One region of the Nosocomiicoccus ampullae genome, then DNA from elsewhere that is predicted to be linked to it. Evidence: predicted binding sites of a transcription regulator. Region 1 holds the regulator's gene; the other holds the start of a gene.

What was found. Region 1 encodes CtsR, which represses protease genes until heat stress. Its sites were predicted from a motif close to ATGGTCAATAAAGGTCAAACA; they were not measured.
Region 2: clpB (ATP-dependent chaperone ClpB) is a predicted target of CtsR. The motif match lies at 7,555-7,575, and genes of this name have one in related genera.

What each region holds. Positions count from the first base shown of each region.
Region 1 covers NZ_CP079110.1:1,416,570-1,427,693, reverse strand. The annotation lists gene KPF49_RS07430 (MurT ligase domain-containing protein) at 1-384, opposite strand, end outside; gene rpsN (30S ribosomal protein S14) at 513-782, shown strand; gene KPF49_RS07420 (stage III sporulation protein AH) at 841-1,296, opposite strand; gene KPF49_RS07415 (NupC/NupG family nucleoside CNT transporter) at 1,369-2,583, opposite strand; gene KPF49_RS07410 (CtsR family transcriptional regulator) at 2,773-3,237, shown strand; gene KPF49_RS07405 (UvrB/UvrC motif-containing protein) at 3,242-3,751, shown strand; gene KPF49_RS07400 (hypothetical protein) at 3,723-4,736, shown strand; gene KPF49_RS07395 (ATP-dependent Clp protease ATP-binding subunit) at 4,740-7,184, shown strand; gene radA (DNA repair protein RadA) at 7,310-8,683, shown strand; gene KPF49_RS07385 (PIN/TRAM domain-containing protein) at 8,701-9,723, shown strand; gene ispD (2-C-methyl-D-erythritol 4-phosphate cytidylyltransferase) at 9,720-10,394, shown strand; gene ispF (2-C-methyl-D-erythritol 2,4-cyclodiphosphate synthase) at 10,391-10,867, shown strand; gene gltX (glutamate--tRNA ligase) at 10,871-11,124, shown strand, end outside.
Region 2 covers NZ_CP079110.1:345,046-356,169, forward strand. The annotation lists gene KPF49_RS01825 (fumarylacetoacetate hydrolase family protein) at 1-206, shown strand, start outside; gene KPF49_RS01830 (YisL family protein) at 219-599, shown strand; gene KPF49_RS01835 (alpha-amylase family glycosyl hydrolase) at 725-2,128, shown strand; gene KPF49_RS01840 (CoA-disulfide reductase) at 2,145-3,473, opposite strand; gene KPF49_RS01845 (DegV family protein) at 3,477-4,319, opposite strand; gene KPF49_RS01850 (Cof-type HAD-IIB family hydrolase) at 4,324-5,145, opposite strand; gene KPF49_RS01855 (metal-sulfur cluster assembly factor) at 5,248-5,556, shown strand; TPP riboswitch at 5,637-5,722, shown strand; gene thiT (energy-coupled thiamine transporter ThiT) at 5,752-6,300, shown strand; gene KPF49_RS01865 (undecaprenyl-diphosphate phosphatase) at 6,590-7,417, opposite strand; gene clpB (ATP-dependent chaperone ClpB) at 7,590-10,178, shown strand; gene glpK (glycerol kinase GlpK) at 10,215-11,124, opposite strand, start outside.

The DNA of each region.
Region 1 (11,124 bases):
GTATTTAGGATTGAGTGCTTCAACAACGTTATTTAAGCTTCCCTCATCAACTTCTAAAATCGCAATTCCTTTTTTATGTTTGTTTGGTTTAGAATCAACAAATGCACCAATAATTCCTTGCAGCATGTTACTGCCACGGCTATTTGTGACGATATTATCATATTTTCTTTTAAAAATATTAGTGATTAGACTCGTCGTCAATGTCTTTCCGTTCGTTCCAGTGACGATGATGACGTCGTAATACTGACTCACATCATCTAAAACATTTGGTGAAATTCTATGTGCGACTTTCCCGGGTAAGCTACTACCACCACCAGTCGTTTTCATGAGTAAATGTTTTGTGATTCGTCCTGAAAGTAAAGCAAAATTCGTTCTAATAGACATTGATCTTTCTCCTTAAAATTAATAAATATTATTATAGCATTTTAAAATTAATTCGATAAATAAATTTGAATTTAGGGAAAATAGTGGTATAATTATAAAACGTAATAATTACGAATTAGGAGGATTACATGGCTAAAAAATCAAAAATAGCTAAAAATAAAAAACGCCAAGAAACAGTCGAAAAATATCGTGCGATTCGAGAAGAAATGAAGAAAAATAAAGACTATGAAGGTCTTAAAAAACTTCCGAGAGATGCGTCTCCAACACGTGTTGTTAACCGTTGTGAAATTACAGGACGCCCACACGGTGTATCTAGACAATTTGGTATTTCACGTATTAAGTTCAGAGAGCTTGCTCACAAGGGTCAAATACCTGGTGTTAAAAAAGCAAGTTGGTAATATAGATTTTATATAATTAATCCCTCTAAAGTCATAAACTTTAGAGGGATTAATTTATTTAAAATGAGACTTCTACTGTTTTTAAACCATCAATTTCTTTAATTTCACGAACTTCATCGTGTGAAGTAGGGTAAATATAGATTTCTTCAAGTTCTGAAGAGACACTTAAATACGCTTCATCATCTTTAAAGAAACATAAGTCCTCCGGTAAATTAGGTAAACTCCAATCGAAAAGACTGCTCGACTTTTCTAAAAGAATTTCTTTTGCATCTTCTGTCGTTTTAAAATAGTACACTTTCGCAATATCATCAAAAAGGTTTGTCGATGGCCATTCGTGCTGATCAAGTGTTTCTATAAAAGAGTCTCCAAACCATTCATCTAAATCTTTAAATGAATCTTTATACTTTAAAATATCTGTACGTACAACGAGTTGAAATTGATCACATGTTTTAAAGAGAAAATCTAATAACGCTTCGTAAGTTTTACCTGTTGGATTATTTTTGATTGCTATCATAACTTTCACCTCATATATAGTGTATCATTTATTAAATAATAAAAAGGTATGCCAAATGACATACCTTTAAAATTATCTTATGAATAATCCTACGATAACTGCACTTAAAACAGATACAAGTGATGCACCGTAGACAAGTTTTAAACCAAATTTTGCAATTAAGTCTCCAGATTTTGCATGAATACCTTTAACTGTTCCAACGATAATACCGATAGAACCAAAGTTTGCAAATGATACTAAGAATACTGAGATCATTGCTTGTGTTCTTGGAGCAAGTGTTTCTTTAATGAGTTGTAAGTTTTCCATCGCAACAAATTCATTTGTAACAAGCTTTGTTGCCATTAAAATACCAACTTCATGTGCTTCAGCAACTGGTACACCAATTATTACCGCAAGTGGCATTAAAATATAGCCTAGAATATCTTGGAATGTTAATGATGATCCAGGAATTGCTAAGAATAAGTTGTTTAAAATAGCAATTAATGCGTTAAACGCGATAAGCATTGCCCCAACGATAACTGCAATTAACGCACCTTGTAAAATATAGTCACTTAGAATTTGGAAGAAAGATTTACCTTCATCTGGATTTGATTCAGATGCTGTATAGTTTTCTTCTTCTGGTAAGTCGTATGGGTTAATGATATGTACAATGATATAAACACTGAATAAGTTTAAAATAATCGCTGTAATTACGTATTCAGGCGCAAGTAAAGTCATATATGCTGCTACCATGGATAGTGAAATAGAACTCATTGCTTGCGCTGCAAGTGTGTAGAGACGTTGTTCACCAAGTAATGGAATTTGGTTCTTTAATGAAACAAACACTTCAGATTGTCCTAAAAACATTGAAGCAGCTCCGTTATATGATTCTATGAAGCCCATACCTGTAATTTTTGATAAAATCCATCCTAATCCATGGATGATTGCTGGTAAAATCTTTAAGTACTGTAACACCCCAATTAGTGCTGAAATAACAATAATAGGAATTAATACGTTAAAGAAGAAAACGAATTGTGCTTCTCCGTTTGCATCGATCATTAATGGGCCAAAAACAAAACTAGTCCCTTCCGCTGCAAACTCAAGTAGTTTTCCAAAACCAAATGCTAAACTTTCAACTACTTTTTGCCCAGCACCAGTTGAAAGAATTGAGAAGGCAAATAATAGTTGTAGAGCGAGTAATAACAGTATTTGTTTCCACTTTTTAAACGCACGCTTTCTATCGGAACTCGCAATCCAAGCGAGGAAAAAAGTTACAGCAATACCGATAACTCCCCATATTATATTCATATAGACACCCCTGTAAATTATGTAGTCGTCAGAAATATTATACCTATTCATAACAACGGATGTAAAGGCTTATATTGATAATCAGTGAAGTAAAAACCATCGTATATAGTATTAAAAATGCGTTGCAATTGATTAAAATAGGTCAAATAAGTTATACTATAGTCAAAGAAGGTCAAAAGAGGTGATTCTATGCGAAACATGTCGGATATTATTGAGGCTTATTTGAAGCAAAAAATTGCAGAGTCTCATAATGAACGCGTTGAAATTAAACGTGCACAAATCGCAGAGAAATTCGATTGTGTACCGTCTCAGCTAAACTACGTTATTAAAACGCGGTTTACAAACGAACTTGGTTACATTGTTGAAAGTAAGCGTGGGGGCGGTGGTTACATTAGAATTACTAAAATAGAAACTCATAACAAAGCAGATTATTTAGAACATATATTAAGTCTAATCGGTAACAAACTTTCTCAAACGAATGCTCAACATTTAATTCAGTCGATGTACGACGCAGAAGTCATCACTTATAATGAGGCGCGTATTATGGATAGAATTATTTTAAGAGAAACATTATTAATCGAATTACCTGAAAGAGATATATTACGTGCACATATTATGCGTAACGTAATTGAAGCAATATTATACGAGGAGTGATTGTATGCGATGCGAAAGATGTCATAAGCGTGAAGCAATGATTCAAGTGTCGATCAGTCAAAATAATCAAAAAAGCGAACTATTTTTATGCGACACATGCGCACACGAATTATTACAAAGCAATAATGACACAAAACACCAGCATCATCACTCACTAAATAAATTTATATTGAAGTCACAATCAGAAGTAAAAACTTGTCCTACATGTGGTTCGACACTACAATCGATACGAGATAATGGTTTATTTGGCTGTGGTGATTGTTATAAAACATTTAGTGAAGAAGCAAATCAAATTATAAACCGTGCACAACTTTTAAAAGATAGCCATACAGGAAAAGTGCCAGGTTCTTATGAAATGTATTTAAAGCAAGAAGAAAAAATCGAAGCACTTGAAAAGAAACTCGATAAACTTGTAAAAGCACAAGAGTTTGAAGAAGCAGCAATTATTAGAGATGAAATTAAAGCCTTAAAGGAGGATGATAACGATGAAGACGAGTCCTTGGCTGAAAAATAGTCCAAACGCACCGATTGAGATGTCTTCACGCATCCGCCTTGCTAGGAATATTGAAGGGTTAACATATCCACACTTAATTAAAGATAAGTCAGAGTACGATGAGGTTTTAAAAACTATTAGAAATAAGTACACAGGCTTTGAGGTTATTAAAATGGACGATTTGTCAGAGATTGAAAAACAATTAATGATAGAAAAATTTTTAATTAGTCCACTATTTAAACGTAGAGGGCATTCGTTAATTGTAAGTGAGGACGAATCGACATCGATTATGGTCGGGGAAGAAGACCACATTAGAATTCAAGTGATGAATGTTGGACACTCACTTGAAGAACTATATGAAATCGCCTCTGATATCGATGATACGATTGAAAAAGATTTTGATTACCAGTTCGATCGTCAATACGGATTTAAAACGGCATGCCCCACAAACGTCGGTACCGGTTTACGTGCCTCAGTTATGTTACACTTGCCGGCACTCACGAGAAATAATCGTATTCGAAGATTACGTGATGTTTTAACGAGAATGGGGTATACGTTAAGAGGTATTTATGGTGAAGGATCGAATCCGGTTGGTGACGTTTATCAACTCTCTAACCAAGTGACACTTGGACTAAGTGAGTTAGAAATTATTCACCATTTAGATGAAATAAAAGAACAAATTATATATGAAGAAACACGTATGAGAGAGTGGTTTTATCATAACCGTGCACTGACAGTGCGTGATGCGATATTTAGATCATACGGGTTACTTAGATACGCTGAACAAATGTCGTTAGAAGAAGCAGCGATGCATTTAAGTCATATTAAATACGGCGTAGATATGAACGTTTTAGAGCTTGAAAATTTTGAGTTTCAAGCATTGCTAAAGCAAATTCAACACGCATTTATCCGTCAAGGATTAGAAGACGTAGAATCTGTACATCTAGAAGCGGCGGAAAATAAAGCGCGTGCTACATTTTTAAAACGTACTTTAGGAGGAAAATAATATATGTTATTCGGTAAATTAACTGAACGTGCACAACGCGTACTTGCGTATGCACAGGAAGAAGCAATTCGCTTAAAACATTCAAATATTGGTACAGAACATTTACTACTTGGTCTTGTTAGAGAACAAGAAGGTATCGCAGCAAAAGTACTAAACGCTTTTGATATTACTGAGCCAGTGATCGAAAAAGAAATTAGTAAATTCGTCACTGAAGGGACAGAAACACCAACAACACTTCACTACACACCACGTGCTAAACGCGTGATTGAACTATCGATGGATGAAGCACGTAAACTTCATCATAACTTTGTCGGAACAGAGCACTTATTACTCGGTTTAATCCGTGAAACTGAAGGAATTGCAGCGCGCGTATTATCTTCACTTGGCTTAAACATTACACGTGCTCGTGCGATGGTAATTCGTATGCTTGGTAATCCGCAAAACTTTAAATCTCAAGAAACTAAAGAAGAGTCAGACACACCAACTTTAGATAGCCTTGCAACAAACTTAACGAAAAAAGCATCAGACGGTAGTTTAGACCCAGTAATCGGACGTTCTGATGAAATCACACGTGTGATCGAAGTGTTATCACGTCGTACGAAAAATAACCCAGTGTTAATTGGTGAGCCTGGGGTCGGTAAAACTGCAGTAGCAGAAGGACTTGCTCAGCAAATTGTTAAAAATGAAATCCCATCTACATTAAAAGATAAACGAGTCATGATGTTAGATATGGGTACAGTTGTTGCAGGTACAAAATACCGCGGAGAATTCGAAGAGCGTATGAAAAAAGTCGTGGATGAAATTAAAAAATCAGGAAATGTCATTTTATTTATCGACGAAATGCACACGTTAATTGGTGCAGGTGGTGCTGAAGGCTCTGTGGATGCGTCAAACATCTTAAAACCTTCACTTTCTAGAGGAGAAGTACAAGTTATTGGTGCAACAACGTTAGAAGAATATCGTAAGCATATTGAAAAAGACGCAGCGCTCGAAAGACGTTTCCAACCGGTTATCGTTGACCAACCATCAGTAGAAGACACAGTCTTAATCTTAAAAGGATTACGTGACCGTTACGAAGCACACCACGGAGTTACAATTACTGATGAAGCACTAGACGCTGCAGCAGTCATGTCTAATAGATATGTTCAAGATAGATTCTTACCAGATAAAGCAATCGACTTAATTGACGAAGCGTCATCAAAAGTGCGTCTTAAATCTCACATGTCACCACCAGATTTAAAAGATTTAGAAGACGAGCTTGAAAAAGTGAAAAAAGAGAAAAATGCAGCAGTTCAGTCTCAAGAATTCGAAGCGGCAGCTAAATATCGTGATGACCAAACGAAAATTGAAGAAAAATTAGAAACACTTGAAAACAACTGGAAAAATTCTCAGTCTTCAGAAAAACAAAAAGTGACACGTGGTGATATCGAAATCGTCATTTCTAAAATGACAGGTATTCCGCTACAAAAAATTGCTGAAGAAGAATCAGATCGACTATTAAACTTAGAAAGTATTTTACACGATAGAGTCATCGGGCAAAATGAAGCGGTGCAATCAATATCTAAAGCAGTACGCCGTGCAAGAGCAGGGTTAAAAGATCCTAAACGTCCGATTGGTAGCTTTATCTTCTTAGGACCAACAGGTGTTGGTAAAACAGAGCTTGCAAAAGCTCTATCTGAAACACTATTCGGTGAAGATGATGCGATGATTCGTGTCGATATGTCTGAGTATATGGAAAAACATAGTGTTGCTAGACTTGTCGGTTCTCCTCCGGGATATGTTGGATATGATGACGGTGGTCAGTTAACTGAACAAGTTCGCAGAAAACCATACTCACTCATTCTCTTTGATGAGATTGAAAAAGCACATCCAGACGTCTTTAACATGTTACTTCAAGTATTAGACGACGGTCGTTTAACAGACTCAACAGGACGTACTGTGGACTTTAGAAATACAGTAATTGTGATGACGTCAAACGTTGGTGCTACAGAGTTAAGAGACAACAAGTTTGTCGGTTTCGGTTCAACAGAACAATCTGAGGACTACGAAACAATTCGTAATACGATGATGAAGGAACTGAAAAACACATTCAGACCAGAATTCATTAACCGTGTAGACGATATTATCGTCTTCCATAGCTTAGAAAAAGAACACCTAGAAGAGATCGTGTCACTAATGATCGACGATTTAAACGCGCGTTTAGAAGACCGTAACATTCACGTTGAGTTAACGAGTGACGCAGTAACAGCACTTGTTGATGACGGGTACGACAAAGAATTTGGTGCAAGACCATTATCTAGAAGTATCCAGAAAAACGTTGAAGACACACTTAGTGAGGCAATACTACGTGGTGAAGAAATCACAGGAAAAACTGTATTTGTAGACTTTAAAGATGACAAATTTAAAGTCGATACAAAAGAAAAATCACCAGTAGCAGACAATGAATAATAATACAGGGCTAGAGCTGATATTATCAGTTTTAGCCCTATTTTTATCGATTATCAAAACTTTCATAATTCTATATAAAACTATATAATAATGTGTAATACAAAAGAGGAGGATATCTTCGACAAATGGCAAAAACAAAAACAGTTTTTGAATGTTTAGCATGTGGATATGAGTCTCCAAAGTGGTACGGCAGATGCCCGAACTGCGGGGTCTGGAACCAAATGGAAGAGTCAATTGTTCATAAAGAACAAAAAACCAAGGGCCGCGGAACGTTAGGTAAAGTGTCTAATGAAAAAACAAAAGCGACACAATTATCTAAAATAAGTAAAAAAGAAGCACCACGTACCCATACAAAAAGTGGAGAGTTTGACCGCGTGTTAGGCGGAGGCATCGTCGATGGCTCGCTTATTTTAATTGGTGGTGACCCGGGTATTGGGAAATCTACAATTTTACTCCAAACAGCACTCACACTCGCAGAAGAGTATAATGTTTTATACGTTTCTGGAGAAGAATCACTCGAGCAAATTAAAATGCGCGCAGATCGAATTACAGATGATGCGTCTAATTTACATGTCTATGCAGAGACGAATTTATTTTATATACATGATGAAATTACGAAGTTAAATCCTGACTTTTTAATTATTGACTCCATTCAAACAATTTTTCATCCAGATGTTACAAGTGCACCAGGAAGTGTATCTCAAGTCCGTGAGTGTACGCAGTCTATTATGAATATCGCAAAAGGGCAAAATATTGCGACATTCATTGTCGGGCATGTCACTAAAGATGGTCAAATTGCTGGGCCACGTTTACTTGAACATATGGTAGACACGGTCTTATATTTTGAAGGAGATCAGCATCATACGTTTAGAGTACTAAGAGCGGTGAAGAATCGCTTTGGTTCGACAAACGAAATGGGTATTTTTGAAATGAAGTACGACGGACTAAAAGAAGTGTTAAATCCTTCAGAGATCTTTTTAGAAGAGCGTAGTAAAAATACACCAGGCGCTGCGATTGTTTGTGCGATGGAAGGTACACGTGCGATGCTCGTTGAAATACAAGCACTCGTTACACCGACACATTTTCATAATCCAAGACGGATGGCCACAGGTATTGACCATAATAGATTATCTCTACTTATGGCGGTGCTTGAAAAGTCTGAAGGATTACTTATGCAGCAGCACGATGCGTATATAAAAGTCGCAGGTGGTGTGAAATTAGACGAACCAGCAGTGGACTTTGCGGTTATTATGGCAATCGCGTCTAGCTTTAAAGATATTTCAGTGCGAGGAGACATGTGCTTTATTGGTGAAGTTGGATTAACTGGAGAAATTAGACGTGTGACTAAAATTGAACAACGTCTTCAAGAAGCAGCAAAACTAGGGTTTAATCGTGCGATTATTCCGGCGTCGAACTTACAAGGTTTAGCGCCTGTCGATATTGAAGTGATTGGTGCAAAACATTTAAAAGACGCGATGAGGGAAGTTTATAAAAATTAATAAAGGGAGATGGACGAATGTTAAGATGGCTATTAACACTCGTCTACTTTCTTACGGGTGTAACACTTGGGGTATGGTGTTATCACTCTACAAATTTAAGGTTACCAGATGCAATTAATAACGTATTTTTATATGGTGCAATTGGTGGGATAGTATTTTTAGCGGCCACTTTATGGACGCTGCCTTATTTTGTAAAAGGTTTAAAGAAAGTAGAACGAAAACTATTATCAAACAACGTCACAGAAATATTTTTCGCAACGATTGGAATGTTAGTTGGTTTATTGTTTACTGTTTTTATTACGCTTTTATCAAATATGCTAGACATTCCAATTGTTAGAGAAATACTGCCACTCATATCTGCAGTGATTCTTGGATATTTAGGTTATCAACTCGGTTTAAAAAAGACGAACGAAGTATTAGAGCTTTTTAACCGAGCACCTAAAAATTCAACTAAAAAGTTATTAGACACGAGTGTTGTTATCGATGGTAGAGTGCTAGAGGTTTTAAAATCAGGATTTTTAGAAGGGGAAATTATCGTCCCACAGTTTGTATTAGATGAGTTACAACTCATTGCAGATTCGACAGATCATATTAAGCGAGATAAAGGACAACATGGCTTAGACATTCTAAATGAGCTTCAAAAATATTCTGAGCACGTTAAAATAAAATCTATCCAGTACGATAAGTTAGATGTCGACCAACAACTGATTGAATTAGCTAAAGAAGAAAAAGCAGCAATTTTAACGACAGATTATAATTTAAATCGGGTCGCTAAAGTACATAAGATTACCGTATTAAATGTAAATGAACTTAGTGAAGCGATGCAGTTACATGTCCAGCAAGGGGATACGTTCGAAATTCTTATTACAAAAGCTGGAAAAGAAGATAATCAAGGGGTTGGTTATTTAACAGACGGTACGATGGTTGTTTTAGATTCTGGAATATCCTATATTAACGAAACAGTTACTGTTGAAGTGACATCGATTTTACAAACACACTCTGGAAGAATTATATTTACAAAACTTGGAGAGAAATCATGAATTACACAGCGATTATTCCAGCAGCCGGTATTGGAAAACGAATGGGTCTTGGATTCAATAAAATTCGTTATGAATTAAATGGTAAGTCGATTATTAAACGAACAGTAGAGATTTTTGAGAATGACCGAGACTGCAGCGCGATTATTATCGCAACAGGAAAAGAAGAGGTTAATATATTAGAAAACGATTTAAAAGATTTAAATAAAATAGAAAAAATCGTCGTAGGTGGTAAAGAGCGCCAAGATTCAATATATAACGCACTCGTTCATGCAAAAACGGACTATGTTTTTGTGCATGACGCAGCCCGTCCATTTTTAGATGACGACACGCTTACAAGATTGAAAAAAGCAGTCGTGAAAAAAGACGCTGTGATTTGCGGTGTAAAGACGAAAAATACATTAAAAAAAGTCGTTGACGGAAAAGTTGTTGACACAATTAACAGGGATACGACCATTGAGGTGCACACGCCACAAGCTTTTTGTTATAATTTATTAATGGATGCATATCACTATGCAAGAGACAGGCATTTACAAGTAACTGACGATGCGATGATGGTTGAAGCATTCGGGCACGATGTATTTGTCGTCGATTCGACGTATAATAATATTAAAATTACAACGACGGAAGATTTAATTCAATCTGAAGCAATATTAAGGAGTAGAGATGAATGAGAATCGGTCATGGATATGATGTTCATCAATTAACGAGTGGGCGTCCGTTAATTATCGGAGGGCTTGAAATCGATCACGACAAAGGACTCATCGGTCATAGTGACGCGGATGTGTTACTTCATACGATTGCTGATGCAATTTTAGGTGCATTAGCACTTGGAGATATCGGCAAGTTTTTCCCAGATAATGATCCGAAGTATAAAGACATGGATTCACAACTTCTTTTAAGTGAAGTCGTTGAAAAAATGTTTGAGAAAAACTATGAAGTCGGAAACGTCGATGCGTTAATAATTGCAGAAGCACCGAAGTTTAGACCGCATATTGACGAGATTCGAGAAAATGTTGCGCGTTTATTAAAAACGTCTATAGATAACGTTAACGTCAAAGCGACAACGCATGAAAAGCTCGGTCCAATTGGTCGACAAGAAGGAATCGCAAGTGAAGCAGTTATTTTATTAAAAGAAAGAGGTTAAACAATGAGTAAAGTAAGAGTAAGATACGCACCAAGTCCAACAGGATATCTCCATATCGGAAACGCAAGAAGTGCGTTATTTAACTACCTATTCGCTCGTCACTACGACGGGGATTTCATCATTCGTATTGAAGATACAGACAAAGCACGTCACGTCGACGAAGGTGAAGCGTCACAGCTAAACTATTTAAAATGGTTAGGTATTGACTGGGATGAGTCAGTAGACGTCGGAGGAGACTATGGTCCGTATCGTCAATC
Region 2 (11,124 bases), 480 kb from region 1:
GTAGTACACGTGATATGATTTTACCTGTTGAAGAAATTATTTCAGAAGTATCTAAATATGTGAAACTAATGCCTGGAGATATTATCGCAACAGGTTCACCAGAAGGTGTCGCTGCAGGGATGGAACACCCTGATTTCTTAGAATCAGGTGACGTTGTCCGTGTATCAATTAATGGCATCGGTACACTCACAACTTATATTAAATAAAGGAGATTAAGTATGTTTCATTTGCACTTAACAGCTATTGTTATTACGTTTATATTATTTTTAGTGACGTATTTCTCATATAAAAAAGATCCGTCACGAGACAACCGTCGAGCGTTCATTTTACACATGACGCTAAGACTCTTCTATATCATCGTGTTATTCAGTGGTGTGATGATTTTCATCCAAAACTTAAGCATCATTGGTAATATTGATAAAGGTCATATGATGTACGGTATTAAAGCGTTACTCGGACTCCTTACAATCGGGTTAATGGAGATGACATTAGTACGCGAGAAAAAACAAACGAAAGTACAAACGTTCCTAATTATTGCGATTGTATTAGTCATCGTAACAGTATTACTTGGATCTTACTTACCACTTGGAACATTATAATATTAAAACTGCAGAAAATATTCTGCAGTTTTTTTATGTATAATTTATGAACTTTCTAGATTTGTATACATAATTTTTTAAATCCAGTATAATTAAATTTGACAGTTAAGAAAGGTGGACGTAGGTTGAAAAAGTTTTTATATGTCACGATATTTATTTTTATGTTTTCATTTATACATACAAGTGACGTTTATGCTGAAACTGATGACACGTCACGTGTTTATACAATTACCATCGATCGTTTTTTAAATAAAAACGAAGATAATGATTCCGTTGATAACGTAGACGGAGATTACAACTTACCGTTTGGTGGGGACTTAGAAGGTATTGAAAGTCAATTTGACTATATTAAAGATATGGGATTTGACACATTATTATTAAGCCCAGTCTTTGAAATGGACGATAAGGACTTTTTAGGGTATAGCGTTACAGACTATACTAAAATTGCTGAGCGTTTCGGCGGGGAAGAGGAGTTTAAAGACTTTTTAGATAAAGCACATGACCACGACTTTAAAGTTGTGATTGATCTTCCAACAACTAAAACTGATGAATTTACAGCATTAGACAATCCGAAAACGACAGATATTATGAATGAATATTACGATTTAATTGACCGTGAATTTATCGATTTTAATAACGAAGACAACCAAGAAAAATATAAAGATTTAATGACAAATTTCCTAAATGAGTATGATATTGACGGTGTAAGCATGTTTGTCGTACAAAATGTAGATAGACATGATATTTTACCTGAAGATATTCCTGCATATGCAGTTGTACTCGATGACGATATCGATGCTTCAAATTTTGATTATACTGCATATGATTCAAAGCGTGAAAAAATCGCAAATGCATTCGGTGGAATCGATATCGATATTCCAGAATATCCTAAAGATGATGAAATTTTAATGGCAGACCACTTCTTTAGTGAACGTTTTACGTCCTATTCAGTTGAAAATAATCTATTTCCAGGTACGAGAGTCAAAATGTTGTACCCGTATTTACTTGCTCATAGTGGTCCTGTTTTTGTAACAAATGGAACAGAAATTGCACAAAATGGTGATACGTTAAATACGATTCATCCGCAGATGGACTTATGGACAGATAAAGAAGTTCATGACTTTATGAAAACGACATATAGTGTATTTGATCAACATAAAGAATTATTAAATCGTGAAATTGAAACGATTGAAAAAGATAGTGGTTTATATGCTGTTTTATTTAAAACAGATGATGTAGACTTTATTCTTGAAATTAATAATACGAGTGAAACACAAAAGTTAGAAATTACTGAAGAATATGTTGAAGATGGAAAAGAATTAAGTGGCTTATTACTAGGTGAACGTGTTCAACCACATGATAATGCGTTATATCCTGTAATTGATAGAGAGTTAACAGAACTCTACGCAGTCATTACACCACCAGGCTTAAACCATTGGTATTTAATTTCAAGCTTACTTATTTTCGGTGGATTTGCAGTGTTTATATTTGTCGTTGCTAAACGTAGTAAACGAAAAGAGCATAAATAAGAACAATCGGGAGGCTTTATTTAAGCTTCCCGATTGTTTTGTATCCGAGCATATTAATAATATCTTTAGGGCTACTAAAAGGTGGTGCGTATGAGACTTCAACGTCAATTAAATCGTCTACTGTTCCACCGAGTCGAGTCAGTGTTGATAGTATATCTAGACGCTTATCGAGTCCATTTTTGCCAACTCCAGATGCTCTTAAAATTTTACGTGTATGTGTATCTACGTAAATCCTCATTGAAAGTGGAGTTGCGTCTGGCATGTAACCAGCCTTATTATTTTGAGTTTGTTCAACGATAATATAATCTTCGCCTTCTAAATCTTCTAATGATAATCCCATTGAACCAACAGTGATGTCAAAGAATCTCAAAATAGACACTGATAATAATCCGTCATGCTTATGATTATTTTTTTCAGCGAGATGATTCGCGATGACATATGCTAAACGGTGTGCTGGCCAAGCGAGTGCGACGGATACTTTTTTGTTTGGTACGTGCTGATAATTTGTTTCAACCGCATCGCCGATTGCGTATACATTATCGATATTTGTTAAACCGTATTCGTCAATTGGTATAAATCCGTTATCTAAAACGATGTTTGATGACTCTAAAAACTGTGTACGTGGTAAAATACCAATTGCTTGAACGATTAACTCAGCATCGATTGTTTCGTCGTTATCTAACGTCAGAGTTGTACCGTCTAATGATTTTGGAGTTGTATTTAACATTAAATGAATATCTTGTTCGTCAAATGTTTGTTTAATGTGTTCTGTAAAATGTTGTTCTAAAGTGCTGTAAACTTTGTCATTATGCTGAATTACAGTTACATTCAGACCACGCTTTTTTAACTGCTCTGTAACTTCTAATCCGATAAACCCTGTGCCGATAACGACCGCATGTTTCACGTCATTTTCAGAAATGTAAGCATCCATTTGATCTAAATGATGGAGATGTTGAAAAATAAATGACTGCTTAGCATCTTTCACAGTATCGAGTGTTCGAGCTTCTCCACCAGGAGATACAACTAATTTATCGTAATAATCGTTAAACGTTTCACCTGTTTGTAAGTTTTTAACTGTGACGTAGTTTTCCTGATCGTTTACGCTGATGACTTCATGCTCTGTATGAACGGTAATTCCTTGGTCATTTAATTGATTGGGCGTACGTGCAATCAGATCTTCTCTTTTAGCAACTTCGCGAGATAAATAATACGGTAAACCACAGTTTGCGAAGCTAACATAAGGATTTTTATCATAAACAATGATTTCACTTTCCTTATCGAGTCTTCTAAACTGACTCGCAACAGTCATCCCACCGGATAATCCACCAATAATAACGAGCTTCATATATTACACTCCTTCAGTAAAGTAGAATAGGGCAATCGTTCCGTTTCCAGTATGAGAAATAATAGTAGGGCCGATACTAGAAATTTTAATATCTGTTAAATCAGTTTCTTTTAATATTAAATTTTTTAACGCTTCAGCATCTTTAAGGTTATCTGAATGTGTTATATGCACTTCAGTTTTTGCGCCTTCTTCTTTCATCATTTCAACCATACGTTTTAATACACGTTTCGTTCCACGATATTTCTCAATCGGAACGAGTTTACCATCTTCAACGTGAAGTAGTGGATGAATGTTTAAAAGACTACCTAAAAATGCTTGTCCTTTTGAAAGTCGGCCACCTTTAGCGAGGTAATCTAGGTCTGACACTGTAAATAGGTGTCTAATGTGTGATTTATCATGTTCGATTTTTTGTAATACTTCATCTTTAGATAATCCGTCTTTCACATATTTTGCCGCGCGTTCAACAAGTAACCCGTAACCGTAACTTGCACTTAACGAGTCGATGACAGTAATATCAACGTCATCCCTTTCTTCTAAAATCATGTCACGTGCGATATTTGCACTTTGTATTGTTCCAGATAATTGGCTTGAAAAACCTAAGTAAATGATTGTTTTATCTTCTTCTAGTGCTTTTGTAAAGTGTTGGTAGATTTCTTCAGGATTCGCTTGACTTGTTAGTGGACGGATACCATCATCAACAGCTTTTGAAACGTCTTCACTCGTGATTTCGTATCGATCTAAATATACTTTACCATCGACGTTAACATTTAACGGGATAAAATAAAGGTTATGTGATTTTGCAAAATCTAAACTAATGTCTGAACAACTATCTACGATAAGTTTCATATTTTTACTCCTCTACATTTAATTTAAAATATTCGTTTAAGTATTTTCCGACACCGTCGTTATTATTGTCGTATTTTGTCACGTCGTCAGCGACACTCTTTAAGTCATCGATTGCGTTATTTAACGCAACACCGTGTGTGACGTATTGTAACATTTGTAGGTCGTTATCTTCATCTCCAAAGGCGATTGTGTACTCTTTGTCTAAACCTAAACTATCAAGTACGTATTCGATACCTGTTGCTTTTGAAATTCCTTTTTTAATAATTTCAATAATTGCAACGTTTGGCCCCCAGCGTCTATGTGTGACTGTTTCAGCATAGACATCATCGAATGCTTGTCGAATATAATCAATGCGTGCTTCAGTCGTGTTAATTAACACAGTCGTTGCTTCTTCTGACATATTTTTACGGAGGTCTCCAGTGACAATTTTAGGATCTCCCATATAAAATTCACTCATCAAGACGCTATCGTGATATTGAAAATAAATATCATCACGTACTTCAGCGACGATATTTTTAATGTCATATTTATCGATATGTTCAACAATATCTTTAATCACTTCTTGAGGTAATGTTTTATGCAACACCTTAAAATCGAAATCTAACGGATGATGCACAAAAGCGCCGTTAAAGTTTACGACCGGTGTATTTAATTTTAGTTCTTTATAGTAAGGTACAGTCGCACGGTACGGTCGTCCTGTACTGATCATTACATAATGACCGTCTTCTTTTAATTTTTGAATGACACGTTTTGTATAGTTGCTGATTGTTTTATCGTCAGTGAGTAACGTGCCGTCTAAATCTAAACATATAAGATGTGGTTTCATGAACTCAATCCTTTCGATTACTTTAATAATATCATTATTATTCACTAGTTGTAGAATTTTTGGTATATTGAATACTAGATATATAAACGTGAGGTGACATATATGGATAAGGCAATGGAAGAAAGCATGCTCGGTGCGTTAGAGAACGTTATCGACCCAGAGCTTGGTATAGATATTGTAAACTTAGGTTTAGTTTATGGTGTGTTCTTAGATGAGGACGGTAATGCAGGTGTTGAAATGACACTCACATCAATGGGATGCCCGATGGGCCCTGAAATTGTTCAAATGGTCGAAGAGTCATTACTTGAGTTACCAGAAGTTAAAACTGTTAACGTACAAATCGTATGGAATCCACCATGGTCAAAAGAAAACATGTCACGCTATGCTAAAATCGCTTTAGGTGTAACATGATAAATCACACCCTACTTAAAGTAGGGTGTTTTTTTATGATGTTGCTTGGTACATAGATTTAAACTATACTATTAATTGCTATGAATCATAAGGGGTGCGTATGCTGAGATAATACCCTTGAACCTGTTGAGATAATGCTCGCGTAGGAATATGATCAACGTTTGATTCATAAGTAAACTTTTAGGAAGTGTATTTATGAAAAGTACAAATACGAAGCTCATCGTAATGATGGAGATTGCGATTTTAGCAGCTTTAAGTATGGGGCTCGACTGGTTAGATACACCATTTAAAATCGGTCCATACAGTTTTAGTTTTTCAATGGTGCCAATTATTATTCTAGCGGTGCGCCGCGGGGTAGGCCCAGGAATGATCGGTGGTTTAATTTGGTCGATTCTACAAATTATCACTGGTAACGCTGCAGGATGGATTGTACACCCAGTACAATTAATTTTAGATTACCCACTTGCGTTTATGTTAATTGGAGTCGCAGGTGTTGCAGCAAAAAATAGAACGTTATTAAACGTATTATTTTGGACGCTTATTGGAATTTTTTTACGTTATACATCACACTTTTTCGCAGGATGGTTCTTCTTTGGAAGCTACGCGCCAGAAGGTCAACCTGCATGGCTATACAGTTTAATCGTTAACGGATCTACATTCTTAGCAAACGCAGCGATCTGTTTAATATTTGTTGGATTATTATTCTTTGCTGGTCGACGCTTATTTACACCAGCTGAAAGATAAAAAATACCAGCCGAACTTTTAAAGCTCGGCTGGTATTTTTATTTTTACGTAAATTAGGTTTGCGTGAACGACTGTAAAATTTCGTTCACGTTTAGACGATTTATGTTCACGAAATGATTAAGAGGTTTACGTAAAAGCATTTTGCATTTACGGAATAATTAATCGTTTACGCAAAATCATTTTGCGTAAACAAGTACTTCATCTTGTTAACGAATAGATAAAATGCATGAACGAAATAGAGTTCTCGTTAACGAAAAAACAAATTGCGTTAAATTAAACAGTCATTCGTTTACGATAACACGATGAATTGATACATAATCGCAAATATTCCTGCAGCGAAGCAGTAATAACTGAAATATTTGAGACGCCCGCTTGTTAAAGCTCCTTCTAGTAATTTAAATCCGATGTATGTTGCAATAATCGTTACAATAAACGATGCGATGTACGGAACGAGTAGTGTGTCGAGCATTGGATCTGACGCGATATCTGAAATTGATAAGATTGCAGTTCCGAGCGATACAGGTATATATAGTAGGAATACAAATCTTAATGCATTTTTCTTCTCTAGTCCGACTGCCATAGAACCAACGAGTGTCGCACCGCTTCGGCTTATTCCAGGAATTAATGCCACGCATTGTGAGAGACCAACGATAATTGAGTCTTTAACTGTTAACTCTCCGTCACGTTTAACACCTGATTTATTTTTTATAAACCATAACGCACTCCCTGTAACAAGAAGCATTAATCCGACAAACCCCATAGAGACATTGTCACCAATAATATCTTTTAATAAGAATCCAAGTACTCCAACAGGAATCGTCGCAATAATTAAGTAAATGACGTATTTAAAATCTACTATTGCTTGTTCATCTCTATTGCCCTTAAATATGTAGCGTAAAAAGTTTTTTGCAATTTCAAATATATCTCTCCAGTAGATATAGAGGACTGCGATTAGTGAAGCGGTATTTAAAAATATTTCAAAAGATAGACCATTCGCTTCGACTCCAAATAATTCTCTTGCCATGACTAAATGACCACTTGAAGAGACAGGAATTGGTTCAGTTAACCCTTGTAAAATTCCAAGAAAAACATATTTAATTATTTCTATAATATCCATTGTTTAAATCCTCCTAGTCAATATTACAACTATAGTACAAACGAGAGTGTAAGGAAAGTAAAAATAAAAAGGTCAAAAATAGTCAAAAATTTAGTCGAAACACTTGAAATTCAATATTAACGGTGTATAATATAAGTATAGTCAAAATTGGTCAAACACTTGAGGTGAGAAAATGGATATCAATAAAATGACTTATACAGTGCAGTCTATTATAGAGCGTGCACAACAAATTTCAGTAGAACATAAAGTTCAAACGATTGAACTCGCTGCTGTATTAAAAGCATTATTTACAGTAAGTGATTCAATGGCAAAAGATATTTTACAACGCGCAAATATTAATGTAGATGACTTAATTAAGAAATATGATGAAAAACTAAAAAACTTTAACACAGTTGAAGGTGACAATGTCCAGTATGGACAATATATGTCACAAGACTTTAGTCGCTTAATACAAGAAGCAGAAAAAGTAATGGGAGATATGAAAGATGAATATATTTCTCAAGAACATATGTTACTTGCTGCTTTAAATGTAGATGACATTTTAAAAGAACATGTCGGAAATAAAGACGAAATCGTAAAAGAAATCATTAAAAAGATTAGAGGAGGAAAACACGTGACGACTCAAAATCCAGAAGTACAATATGAAGTATTAGAAAAATACGGTCGTGACTTAGTCGAAGAAGTTCGTAAAGGTAATATGGACCCAGTCATCGGTAGAGATGAGGAAATCCGTAACACGATTCGTATATTAAGTAGAAAACGTAAAAATAACCCAGTGTTAATCGGTGAACCTGGTGTTGGTAAAACAGCAATCGTCGAAGGACTCGCACAGCGTATCGTTCGTGGAGATGTACCGGATTCACTAAAGAATAAAACAATTTTCGAATTAGATTTAGCAGCACTCGTTGCTGGTGCAAAATTCCGTGGTGAATTCGAAGAACGTTTAAAAGCAGTATTAGAAGAAATTAAAGAAGCGGACGGTCGAATTTTACTATTCATCGACGAAGTGCATATGCTCGTTGGTGCAGGTAAAACGGATGGTGCAATGGACGCTGGTAACATGCTTAAACCGATGTTATCACGTGGAGAACTTCATATGATCGGTGCGACAACGTTAAATGAGTACCGTGAATATATTGAAAAAGACTCTGCACTCGAACGTCGTTTCCAAAGAGTACTTGTTAGTGAACCAACAGTCGACGACACAATCTCAATATTACGTGGACTAAAAGAACGTTACGAAGTGCACCATGGTGTAAGAATCACAGACCGTGCACTCGTTGCAGCAGCTGAATTATCAGACCGCTATATTACTGAACGATTTTTACCAGATAAAGCGATCGACTTAGTTGACCAAGCAAGTGCAACGATTCGTACAGAAATGGGATCTAACCCAACAGAACTCGACCAAATTAATCGTCGAGTGATGCAGATGGAAATCGAAGAACAAGCACTTTTAAAAGAAGATGACCAAGTCTCAAAATCACGTTTAGAAGAGCTTCAAAAAGAACTTGCTGAAGCTAGAGAAGAACAGCAATCTCTAACAGCACGCGTAGAACGTGAACGTGAACAAATTAGTGGAGTATCACGTAAACGTGAAGAAATCGACAAAGCACGTCAAGAATTAGAAGAGGCAGAAAGTAATTATCAGTTAGAACGTGCCGCTGAACTTCAGCATGGTATCATTCCTAAATTACAAGCTGAGTTAAATGAATTAGAACAAGCACTCCATGAAGAAACAGACGGTCAAGATAGAATCATTCGTGAAGTTGTTACAGATGAAGAAATCGGTATGATTGTATCACAATGGACAGGTATACCAGTGACGAAACTTGTTGAAACTGAAAAAGAAAAATTACTCAACTTACCACAGTTACTTCATCAGCGTGTCATTGGACAAGACGAAGCAGTCGAACTTGTATCAAACGCAGTAATTCGTGCGAGAGCTGGTATTAAAGATCCAAACCGTCCAATTGGTAGCTTCTTATTCTTAGGACCAACGGGTGTTGGTAAGACAGAACTCGCGAAGGCACTTGCTGAAACGATGTTCGATAGTGAAGATAATATGATTCGTATCGACATGAGTGAGTATATGGAAAAACACGCAGTATCTAGACTGATCGGAGCGCCTCCAGGTTACGTTGGATACGAAGAAGGTGGACAACTCACTGAACAAGTGAGAAGACACCCATACTCAGTAATATTACTGGATGAAGTAGAAAAAGCACATACTGATGTGTTTAACATTTTACTTCAAATTATGGATGACGGCAGACTAACAGATTCTCAAGGTCGTACAATTGATTTTAAAAACACAATTTTAATTATGACGTCTAACTTAGGGTCACACTACCTACTTGATACGATGATTCAAGGTGGAGAGATTAACGATAAAACACGCGAAGTCGTTATGAATGAAGTACTGACACACTTTAAACCAGAAATCGTCAACCGTATGGATGACATCGTTATGTTTAGTCCATTAACTGAAGCGGATATGACAGGTATCGTTGATAAGTTAGTGAGCGAACTAAACGAGCGATTAAACGATCAACATATGAGTGTTGATATTTCAAATGAAGCGAAAAAATATATCGCAAAAGAAGCATATGAACCAGAATTTGGTGCAAGACCATTAAAACGTTTCATTCAACGTGAAATTGAAACACCACTTGCACATAAAATGATTGAATCAAACCTTGAAGAAGGATTGCATGTAAATATTGATGTTAAAGACGGTGCATTTGTATTTAATATGTAAGTAAAAAGCTCTACTGAGTATTCAGTAGAGCTTTTTTTAGTTTGAAAAATATTCTGTTGCTTTAACCGCACGTTTCCAACCGTCATATTTTCTTTCTCGAAGTTCTTCATTCATAGAAGGATTAAATGTTTTGTCGACAGACTTAAGTTTTTTTAATGAATCTTTTGATTCAAAGAAACCGACCGCAAGACCTGCTAAAAACGCAGCACCGAGTGCAGTGGATTCTAAATAGGTGGGTCTTTCGACGGTACATTTTAATAAGTCGGATTGAAACTGCATTAAAAAGTCATTCGCTGATGCGCCGCCGTCAACATTTAATCTTTTAATGTTAGTATCACTGTCTTGACGCATTGCTTCTAATACGTCTGACGTCTGATACGCAAGTGATTCTAATGTGGCGCGTGTAATTTCTTCTCTAGATGTGCCACGTGTGATTCCAAACATCGCACCACGTGCATGCATATTCCAGTGTGGCGCACCGAGTCCAGTAAACGCTGGTACAACGTAGACATCAGTGTCTTCAATATTTTTAGCAAAGACTTCACTTGTTTTTGCATCATCGAAAAACATCATTTCATCTCTCAGCCACTGGACTGCACTTCCTGCGACGAAAATTGAGCCTTCAAGTGCGTATTTTACAGGTTCGTCTTTTAACTGATATGCAATTGTTGAAATGAGTCCATGATTAGAACGTTTTAACTCATCACCTGTGTTTAATAGTAAGAAACACCCTGTACCGTATGTATTTTTCGCTTCACCACATTCAAAACATGTTTGACCAAATAATGCAGCTTGTTGATCGCCAGCGATACCTGAAATCGGAACACGTTCACCAAAGAAATGACCAGCATCAGTAAATGCATATATTTCACTTGAACTTTTTACTTTCGGTAGCATTTTTCTAGGGATGTTTAATATGTTTAAAATTTCATCGTCCCAATCTAAC